Regions from separate parts of the Picosynechococcus sp. PCC 7002 genome, predicted to be linked through region 1. Evidence: predicted binding sites of a transcription regulator. Region 1 holds the regulator's gene; the other holds the start of a gene.
What was found. The regulator HrcA, encoded in region 1, represses chaperone genes, less so after heat shock. The targets are predictions, from matches to a motif close to TTAGCACTCNNANNNTNNGAGTGCTAA.
Positions count from the first base shown of each region.

Region 2: groES (co-chaperone GroES) is a predicted target of HrcA. The motif match lies at 1,913-1,939, and genes of this name have one in related genera.

Region 1 covers NZ_CAWLFA010000001.1:2,079,319-2,084,724, forward strand. Annotated here, with positions in the region: gene AACQ84_RS10145 (NAD(P)H-quinone oxidoreductase subunit 4) at 35-1,615, opposite strand; gene AACQ84_RS10150 (rhodanese-like domain-containing protein) at 1,935-2,291, shown strand; gene hrcA (heat-inducible transcriptional repressor HrcA) at 2,406-3,452, shown strand; gene AACQ84_RS10160 (manganese efflux pump MntP) at 3,557-4,114, shown strand; gene AACQ84_RS10165 (manganese efflux pump MntP) at 4,359-4,922, shown strand; gene AACQ84_RS10170 (DUF3110 domain-containing protein) at 4,938-5,330, opposite strand.
Region 2 covers NZ_CAWLFA010000001.1:2,552,824-2,558,229, forward strand. Annotated here, with positions in the region: gene glyS (glycine--tRNA ligase subunit beta) at 1-1,758, shown strand, start outside; gene groES (co-chaperone GroES) at 1,989-2,300, shown strand; gene groL (chaperonin GroEL) at 2,384-4,009, shown strand; gene AACQ84_RS12385 (hypothetical protein) at 4,241-4,621, shown strand; gene AACQ84_RS12390 (DUF4870 domain-containing protein) at 4,746-5,210, shown strand; gene AACQ84_RS12395 (leucyl aminopeptidase) at 5,284-5,406, opposite strand, start outside.

The DNA of each region.
Region 1 (5,406 bases):
GCCTTGCAAAAATTATGGACTCAAGTTTGAACGATTAGCGAATCTCTGGGGCACGCAGAACCGCAACATCTAAACTAGGTGCCTGTGCCGTTTGCTGGAGACTCGGCACCGATTGACGCAGGATCGCCGTTAGATTTTCTGTAGTCGAAGCATAGATCTGGGTCACAGCCTTCGGATACAGACCAATCCCAATAATCGGAATCAACAAGCACGCAATCACAAAGACTTCGCGGGGTTCAGCGTCGATCAGTTTTTCATGCGCCACAAGCTCTTTGTTTTCAGGGCCGTAGAGGATTTCCCGCAACATTGAAAGCAGGTAGATCGGCGTTAAAATGACGCCCACCGCTGCGAGGAAAACGATAATCACCCGGAAGGTGGGGCTATAGGCGTCACTGGTGGCAAAACCAACAAACACCATTAATTCAGCAACAAAACCACTCATCCCCGGCAACGCCAAAGATGCCATCGAGCAGGTCGTCCACATCGCAAAGATTTTCTTCATCTTTTTGCCGACTCCACCCATTTCATCGAGCATGAGGGTATGGGTACGGTCATAGGTGGCACCAACCATAAAGAAGAGGCTTGCGCCAATTAGCCCGTGGGAAATCATCTGCAACATTGCGCCGCTGGTGCCCAAATCGGTAAACGAAGCCATCCCAATCAGCACAAAGCCCATGTGGGAAATGGAGGAATAGGCGATTTTTCGTTTGAGATTGCGTTGAGCAAAGGAAGTTAGAGCCGCATAAACGATATTGACGACCCCCAAGATGACGAGCACCGGGCCAAACAGGGCATGGGCATCGGGGAGCATCCCGGCATTCATTCGCAGCAGGGCATAGCCTCCCATTTTTAAGAGAATGCCTGCCAGGAGCATGTGGGCCGGGGCCGTGGCTTCACCGTGGGCATCGGGGAGCCAGGTATGCAGAGGAAAAATCGGTAACTTCACCCCATAGGCGATGAGGAGGCCGCCATAGAGCAGCAGTTGGAGATTAATGCCAAAGTCTTTTTGGGCGATCGCCGTCATATCAAAGGTGACCGTATCTCCATAGAAAGCCATGGTTAGGGCGGCAATCAGAATAAATAACGAACCGCCGGCGGTGTAGAGAATGAATTTCGTTGCGGCATAGAGCCGTTTTTTGCCGCCCCAAATGGAAAGAATCAGGTAAACCGGAACCAGTTCGAGTTCCCAGGTAAAGAAAAATAGCAACATATCCTGCACGGCAAAGACAGCGATTTGACCGCCATACATCAGCAGCATCAGGAAATAAAATAGCTTCGGCTTAAAGCTTACGGGCCAGGCTGCCAAGATCGCCAAAGTTGTGATAAAACCCGTGAGAAGAATCAAGGGCATGGAAAGGCCATCGGCCCCCACTGACCAGCGCAGATCGATTGCTTCGACCCAGGTATAGCTCTCTACCAGTTGCAGATTCGGGTTGCCAAAATCGTAGCCCGTGTAAAAGGCTGTCACGATGATCACAAAGTCAATTAAGCCAATGGTCAAGGCATACCAGCGCACTGTTTTCCCATCTTTGTCGGGGATGAGGGGCAAAAATAATGCCGCAATAATGGGAAATAAAATAATCGTGGATAACCACGGAAAATTTGCAAAGTTCATACAAACTCAAAAAAATTAATGGCTGTTTCTTAAAAAATGCAATATTTATAAATCGTTAACGCAGAATAAAGGCGATCGCCAAGCAGAATGCTTTACCCTGTACCATCTTCAAAAAGTGGGACAGAAGATCTAACGCCTCTAACGTTACTTGTACCATTCCCAAATTTTCTTGACCGACTCTCCGGGGGAACTGCAATACTCCTTAACTTTGAACCCCCCTAAGGTGAAGATCCCCTAGCAATTCAGCCTTGGCATTCCCAAACGCAGCCAGAAAATGCTAGAAATGCTCACCTCTTAATTTTTTATCAGTAGCTTGACCATGACCGACCCTAGTTCTAACCCACAACTCCAGGCCATCAGTCCCACGGTGTTTGCCCAGCGCGTCGCCACGACCGAATCTTTGCAACTCATTGATGTGCGTGAGCCCGATGAGCTAGAGATTGTCGCTCTCCCAGGCTTTACCAATTTACCCCTGAGTCAATTTGAACAATGGGCTGCCCGCATTGCTGTGGACTTTGACCCCCAGGCAGAAACCTATGTGCTTTGTCACCATGGTGTGCGTTCGGCACAAATGTGTTACTGGCTGCAACAACAAGGTTTTACCCAAGTGATTAATATTGAAGGTGGGATTCACCTTTACACCCTCTCTGTGGATCAAAGCCTACCGCGCTACTAGGGAAGAATGAGCTATACTAACCCAAACTTAGACCTTAAATCTTTCTTAAGTTAAGCGAAGTTTTTTTACTATTTTTTTATATTTCTTAGTTATTGAAAGCACTACTGTCGGCGTATGGTTGCTCAGAAAATTCTTAATCCCCGTCACCAAAATATTTTTCGAGCAACGGTCAACCATTACATTTCCACAGCGGAACCCGTAGGCTCCAAAACCCTTGTGGAGGAATATGACTTCCAGGTCAGTTCTGCCACCATTCGTAATGTGATGGGCAAGTTGGAAAAGGCAGGTTTCTTGTATCAACCCCACATCTCGGCGGGACGGGTCCCCTCTGATTCCGGCTATCGTCTCTATGTGGACGAACTCGTCACCCCCAATTCCCAGACCCGTAAACGAGCGAGCCAAACGTTACAGGAACAGACTGTTGCAGAGTATTGGGGACTAGAAGCGACCCTCCAGCGGGCAACGCAAATTTTGGCGACGTTAAGTGGTTATATTGCTCTAATCACGGTGCCCCATCAAAACCATGCTCGCCTACGCTATCTACAGTTACTCCCCCTAGGGGATCAGAAGGTGATGATGATTGTGGTGACGGATAGTTATCAACCCCAATCGTTGTCCTTGACCCTGGACTGTGACCCCGATGAGCTAGAGATTCTATCGAATTTTTTAAATCACCATCTCCAAGGGCGATCGCTCCAAGAAATTGCCAGCCTTGATCCCCAGACTTTAGATGAAGACTTTCACCATTGTCAGCTGTTATTGGAGACGATTTTGGGTAAGATTGCTCAGATTGTGCCTCATACGATTGCGACACCAATTCTGGTACGGGGCATTTCGGAAGTGCTGCGTCAACCTGAGTTTTCCCAAATTGAGCAGTTACAAACCCTATTGCACTTGCTAGAGGCGAAACAAGAACAGCTACTCCCGGTGGTTTTTAGCGGTTTACCAGGCGATCGCCCGACGCTCATTCACATCGGCACCGAAAATCCCCTAGAACCCATGAAAACCTGCGCCCTTATTTCCACATATTATTACCAAGAAAAAACGCCCGTTGGCAGTGTTGCGGTGCTTGGCCCGACGCGGATGTTCTATGAAAATGCGATCGCCTTAGTTGAAGCCACAGCAGATTATCTGTCTGAGAATTTAAAAGCCGCTTTTTAAGGTTTAAGAATCGTAGAAAATAAGGATCAAATAATTCAATTTTTTGTTTTTTTGTTGATGGCGATCGCCACAATCTTTTTAGGGGAGTACCCATAGGGGATTTCATGGACTTTGACTTAGATATTCTTCTCTTCGCCCTAGTGCTGAGTATTGACTGTTTTTCTGTCGCCCTTGCACTAGGAGCACGCCATTTTTCCCGCAAGCGGGCCTTATTTTTTGCGCTCAGTTCAGGTTTCTCCGGTGGCGGCGCTATTTCCCTCGGTTTTCTCCTGGGTAATTTCGCCCAATACATCACCTTCTATGATCAAGGAATTGCTTTTATTCTCTTGATTCTCATCGGTGTTCACATGTGCTACAGCGCCTACCGAGAAATGCAAAAACTCCCAGGCGATGATGATGAATCCAGAAAAATTCATGGCCTTTGGAAAATCCTTTTGGTCTCCAGCATTTCCAGTGTTGATTCTTTGGGGGTTGGTATTTCCCTTGGTTTAATGGGCAAACCCTTAATTCCCTATTCCCTGGGGATCGGAATTTCCGCCTTTTTTGCTACTTATGTGGGCTTATTTTGCGCACAATTAATTTCTAGTCAATTGAAGGAAAAGGTAGAGTTTTTTGGCGGTGGTGTTTTGATTGCCATGGGCCTTAAAATGCTCTCAATATAATGATTATTTAGACCCGATTTTTATAAATCTAAAGTCGTCATTTTCCAAGTAAAAAGCAGATTATTATTTCGCTCAGTTTCACGAGAATTAGGATTTGTTTGTAGATAATTACTTTTTGGGAAGATTTTTTTAAATGATTTTGTGGAACTTGGGAACAATGAAAAAACTATGATAAATCGGCCCACGATTTTTCGTTTATAGTAATAAATGCATTCTTTTCGGGTTGGCGATCGCCACGGCATTTATGGGTTTTGAATTAGACATTATTATTTTCGCCCTTGTCCTCAGTATTGACTCTTTTTCCGCCGCCTTAGCCCTTGGTATTCGCCACTTTTCTGGAAAACGGGCTTTATTTTTTGCGCTCAGTTCGGGGCTTTCTGAAGGGGTGGCGATCGCCCTCGGCTTCATTTTGGGACGTTTTGCCCAGACTATAATTATGGCCTACGATCATTGGGTGGCCTTTGCCCTATTGGTTTTGGTGGGTGGACATATGTGCTACAACGCTTACCAAGAGATGCGAGCCAAGCCAGGCGATGACGATGGTGAATCCGTCAAAATCCATAGCCTGTGGAAAATTTTGTTTATTTCTAGTATCACCAGCATCGATTCTTTGGGGGTGGGCGTTTCCCTCGGCCTCATTGGTAAACCGCTTGTGCCCTACTCCCTCAGCATTGGCTTGGCTGCTTTTTGTGCCACCTATGGGGGCTTATTTTGTGCCAAACTCATTTCCGGGCACTTAGGTGAAAAGGTAGAATTTTTTGGCGGCGGAGTTTTGATCGCCTTGGGCATTAAGATGCTGTCAATCTAATCTATTCCGAATACACTACAAAAGCCCTTCTAATTGACGTCGAATGCGGTCTAATTCTGTATCCGACAAATCATTTTCTGACGCTGTGGTTTGCTCTGCTGGCTGTTGCTTTCCCTCTGGATCCCAAGCTAAATCTGTCACATTCGCTTCGGGGGGCGTGGCTAATTCACCGGCGGCAACGTGTTGCCAATCATAATCTGCATCCCGACAAAACTCGATAATGTCTTCTTCATCCATGGCTTCGATGGAGACGGGCGGGAAATCCTGGGCTTCCAACATTAGCCCAAACCGGGTGGCGTCATCTTCATCTTCAAACATTAAAATCTTGTTGCGATCGCCAGTTTGGAGTGTGTGAATCCCTTCATTTTCTGTCCGGGCATTAAACAGCAAGACATACACGCGACTCATGGACTTTCTCCTTAGATGCTTACTAATCGGCTCCTTTTGGGGGAGGGTGATCAAATTGTTTATGATAAGGTGACGG
Region 2 (5,406 bases), 470 kb from region 1:
CAGGAACTGGTTTTAGGTTGGTTTACGGCCCTCGAAGGGCGGCGCTTTATGCGGTGGGCCGATGGCGATCTGCGCTTTCCGCGGCCGATTCGCTGGTTGGTTTCCCTTTGGAATGATGCTGTTTTGCCCCTGGAATTGGTGAACGGCTCCGGTAAGTTAGAAGCGGGTCGTATTTCTCGTGGGCACCGGATTTTACATCAAGGGGATGTGACCCTGAACAATGCTGCTGATTATGTGGTGACCTTGCAACAAGCCTTCGTGGAAGTTAATCCCCAGGTGCGGGAAGAAAAAATTGTTGCTGGCGTCAAAGCGGCGGCAGCAGAGATTGGTGGTGAAGCAGAAATGCCCGCTGATCTCCTCGCTGAGGTGGTGAATTTGGTGGAATATCCCACGGCGGTAGTCGGCGACATTGAAGCGGAATTTTTAGAGCTACCCACGGAAGTGATTACGACGGTGATGGTCACCCATCAGCGGTATTTTGCGGTGCGCGATCGCCAAGATAAAACAAAACTCCTCCCGAAATTTATTACGATTTCCAATGGTGATCCCAAGAAATCAGAGATCATCGCTGCGGGGAATGGTCGGGTGATCCGGGCGCGGTTAGCGGATGGTCAATTTTTCTACCGGGCCGATTGCGATGAACATTTAGAAACCTATTTGCCCCAACTAGAAGCCGTCACCTTCCAGGAAGAATTAGGGACGATGCGGGACAAGGTAGACCGCATTATGGAAATTTCCCAGCAAATCGCGGAACAGCTTGGCCTGTCTGAGGCGGACAAAGAAATTATTGCCAGCACCGCTATGCTCTGTAAGGCGGATTTGGTGACACAGATGGTCTATGAATTCCCAGAACTCCAAGGCATCATGGGTCAAAAATATGCCCTGGTCAGTGGGGAAGCACCCGCCGTGGCCGAGGGGATTTTTGAGCATTATCTACCCCGCAATGCCGATGATATTTTGCCCCAAACCCTTGCCGGTCAAGTGGTGGGCATGGGCGATCGCCTCGATACGTTGGTGAGCATTTTCGGCCTGGGGATGATCCCTTCTGGTTCCTCGGATCCTTTTGCACTGCGACGGGCGGCCAATGCAATTATTACTGTCGCTTGGGACGCGGGTCTTGAAATTGACCTTGGAGAACTGTTAGCCCAGGGTGCGAAGGATTTTGTTACGGCTCACCCCGATAAAACGTCTCCCCTCGAAGCCCTGCAAAGCTTCTTTATTCAGCGGATTCAGACTCTGCTCCAGGACGAAAAAGGTATTGATTATGACCTGGTGAATGCGGTGCTGGGTGATGATGCAGAATACACTGAACGGGCCTTAACGGATTTACTGGATGTCGGCGATCGCGCTGCCTTTTTACAGAGCATTCGTGACGATGGCCAACTCGCAAAAATCTACGCCACCGTGAACCGTTCTGCAAAGTTGGCCGCCAAGGGGAACCTCAGCACGGATAGTCTTGATCCGACAGGGGTAATTAACCCGGAGAAATTTGCGCAAAATTCCGAGCGCGATCTCTATGCCGGCTTAGTGGAACTCGTGCCCACCACCGAAGTGGCCCGCACCGAACGGGATTACCAAAAACTGATCGATGGGTTAGCTGCCCTGGCCCCCACAGTTGAGCGGTTCTTTGATGGGGAGGATAGTGTTTTGGTGATGGCAGAAGATCCTGCTGTGCGGGAAAATCGCCTCAATCTCCTTGGGCTGTTGCGGAACCACGCGCGGGTTCTGGCAGATTTCGGGGCGATCGTTAAACAGTAGATCCTTGTTTATTTTTAGAGTCATGGCAGGGACAGAAAGCTGTCTCTGTCAGGGTTTCCCCTGAGAAGCAATACAGTTCAATTTTTGGGGCGATCTAAAGTTCGGGAACCCGTACATTATCAGGAGTTGTCTGGATTTAATTTTCTCCGCTAAATTAGCACTCAGAGATTGAGAGTGCTAAACTTCAATCTAGCTAAATTTAGTCGTTTATTGATCTGGAGAAATTATCCATGGCAGCAATTAGCATCAATGTTTCTACCCTCAAGCCCCTCGGCGATCGCGTTTTCGTAAAGGTCAGCGAATCTGAAGAGAAAACTGCTGGTGGGATCCTCCTCCCCGATAGCGCCAAAGAAAAGCCCCAAATCGGTGAAGTTGTGGCTGTTGGTGAAGGGAAGCGCAATGATGACGGTAGCCGTTCCGCCGTTGATGTCAAAGTTGGCGATAAAGTTCTCTACTCTAAGTACGCTGGTACTGATATCAAACTCAGTGGTGATGACTACGTGCTTCTTTCTGAGAAAGATATCCTCGCAACCGTTGCGTAATTATTTTTAGGTTTGACCTAAGCAATCGTTTCAGATTTTTCTATTTTTTCTCGTAAAACGCTCAACCTAGAAATTCAATCATTATGGCTAAATCTATTATTTACAACGAAGATGCTCGCCGCGCCCTCGAAAAAGGGATCGACCTCCTCGCTGAAGCTGTTGCGGTAACCCTCGGCCCCAAAGGTCGGAACGTTGTGCTCGAAAAGAAATTTGGCGCACCCCAGATCGTGAATGACGGTGTGACCATTGCCAAGGAAATCGAGCTCGAAGACCACATCGAAAACACCGGTGTTTCTTTGATTCGCCAAGCGGCTTCTAAAACCAATGATGTGGCCGGTGATGGAACCACCACAGCAACGGTTCTCGCCCATGCCATGGTCAAGGAAGGTCTCCGCAACGTCGCGGCTGGTGCGAACCCCATCGCCCTCAAGCGTGGTATTGATAAAGCGACTGAATTCCTCGTTGGCCGCATCAAAGATCAAGCTCGTCCGGTAGAAGATTCGACGGCGATTGCCCAAGTCGGTGCCATCTCTGCGGGTAACGACAAGGAAGTTGGTGACATGATCGCCAAAGCCATGGACAAAGTCGGTAAAGAAGGTGTGATCTCCCTCGAAGAAGGGAAATCCATGGAAACCGAACTCGAAATCACCGAAGGGATGCGTTTCGACAAGGGTTACACTTCCCCCTACTTCGTCACCGACACCGAGCGCATGGAAGCGGTTCTTGAAGATCCTTTCATCCTCATCACTGACAAGAAAATCACCCTGGTTCAAGACCTTGTACCGATTCTCGAACAGGTTGCTCGCCAAGGTAAGCCCCTCGTAATTATCGCTGAAGATATCGAGAAAGAAGCCCTTGCTACCCTCGTGGTCAACCGTCTCCGGGGTGTCCTCAACGTTGCTGCGGTTAAAGCGCCTGGTTTTGGCGATCGCCGCAAGCAGATGCTCGAAGATATTGCTGTACTCACCGGTGGCCAACTGATCACCGAAGATGCGGGTCTCAAGCTCGACAACACCAGCGTTGATATGCTCGGTAAAGCACGCCGCATCACCATCACCAAGGACAACACCACCATTGTGGCCGATGGTAACGAGCAGGCAGTTAAGACCCGTTGTGAGCAGATCCGCCGTCAAATCGAAGAATCTGACTCTTCTTATGACAAAGAAAAACTCCAAGAGCGTCTCGCGAAACTCTCCGGTGGTGTCGCTGTGATCAAAGTCGGTGCAGCAACCGAAACTGAGATGAAAGACCGTAAGCTTCGTCTCGAAGATGCGATCAACGCGACCAAAGCAGCCGTTGAAGAAGGGATTGTTCCCGGTGGTGGTACAACCCTGGCGCACCTCGCTCCCGAATTAGAAACTTGGGCGAATGATAACCTCACTGCGGAGCAACTCACTGGTGCTTTGATCGTGGCCCGTGCCTTGACTGCCCCCCTGAAGCGCATTGCTGAAAACGCTGGCCAAAACGGTGCGGTAATCGCTGAGCGTGTGAAGGAAAAAGACTTCAATACTGGTTTTAACGCAGCAACTAACGAATTCGTGGATATGCTCGCTGCTGGTATCGTTGACCCCGCTAAGGTAACCCGTTCTGCAACCCAGAATGCGGCTTCTATCGCTGGCATGGTTCTCACCACTGAGTGCATCGTTGTTGACAAGCCTGAAAAAGATAAAGCTGGTGCGGCTCCCGGTGCCGGTGACTTCGACTACTAAGGCGGATCGATCGATGTAGGAGTTTACCATGGTGAACCCCTAGAGAAATCACTCTGTAAATAATTTCATCCACTAAAAACAATTAAAAGATCTCCTTAATGACTACTAAGGAGATCTTTTTGTTAATAAATAGTAAATATTGTAAATTCCTTTGATTTCAATTCGCAGTGTTCGGGCTACAATAATGTTGGAAATAGCTTATTTTTTTATTGTCAATAAACAATTAAACTCATGAATGACTTTGTAAAAATCAATAACGACGAAATTTCTGTTTCTTTTAACACAGTCCCAGAAGCAAAGCTCATTATTAAGCAGCTTAAGTTAAAAAAGAAAGAATTTAATTTATTAAAAAAGCAAGTGATTCAGGAACAAAAACAAATTCGTTCCCAATACACCGATTCTATACGAAGACAAGGCTCTAAATTTAGAGGCGGTGGAGGAGTAGGGAAATTTATAAGAACAGTTCAAACAGCCAGCCGCGACGCACAACGCAGAAACTTAGCTAGAGAATTAGAACCTTTAGAAAAAAAGAAGTTTGAAATTGAGTCTGTGATTAATGCCATTAACCAAACTCTGCTTCAAATCGAATCTTTTCTTCTTGAAAATCAATAGTCTAAAAGATAAAATCTATTAACTAACATCGTGTCTGTAATCATAGAAGGGAACCTCGAAATTTTATATTAGCATTTTCAATGCTGCTATATATTTAGGGTAGATATGGAGGGACTATAAATTTATGGATGCAGAACAGGAAAGAAATTGGGCGATCGCCTGCCATCTGTCGAGCTTGGCTTGGATTGTCTTAGCCTTTGTCGGCATTGGGGCGATTCCCTTTGTCAATGTGATTGCGCCGGCGGTGGTCTGGTATCTCAAAAAAGAGGAGTCCGAGCTGATCGATGCCCACGGAAAGGAATCGGTTAATTTCCAGATTTCGATGACCATTTATGGTTTAGCGGCGGGAATTATTCTTAGTATTTTGATCATCGCCGGAGTTGTTTTGATGATCCTGTTGGGCATTGGTGGCAGCAATAATCCCTTTGCGGCCCTGGTGGCAATTGTGACGGGGATTGGTTTCTTTATCTTTTTGGCGCTGATTGTGGCGATCGCCATTTTCCAGATTGCAGTCGTAATCTTGGCGGCGACCAAGGTTCAAGAAGGGCAAATGTATCGTTATCCCTTTAATCTCAGACTACTGAAATAGATAATTTCCATAAAACAGCCCCCCTGGAATGATTGGCCAAGGGGGGTTTTTAATTAAACTTTAGATGCAAAAATTAGCTCAGTACCCAATGCACAAGGGTACGCACCGGGAACCCTGTACCGCCTTTGCTGTAAATATCGGCGTCTTTTTCTGACCAGGCTGGCCCAGCAATATCGAGGTGTGCCCAGGGCGTGTT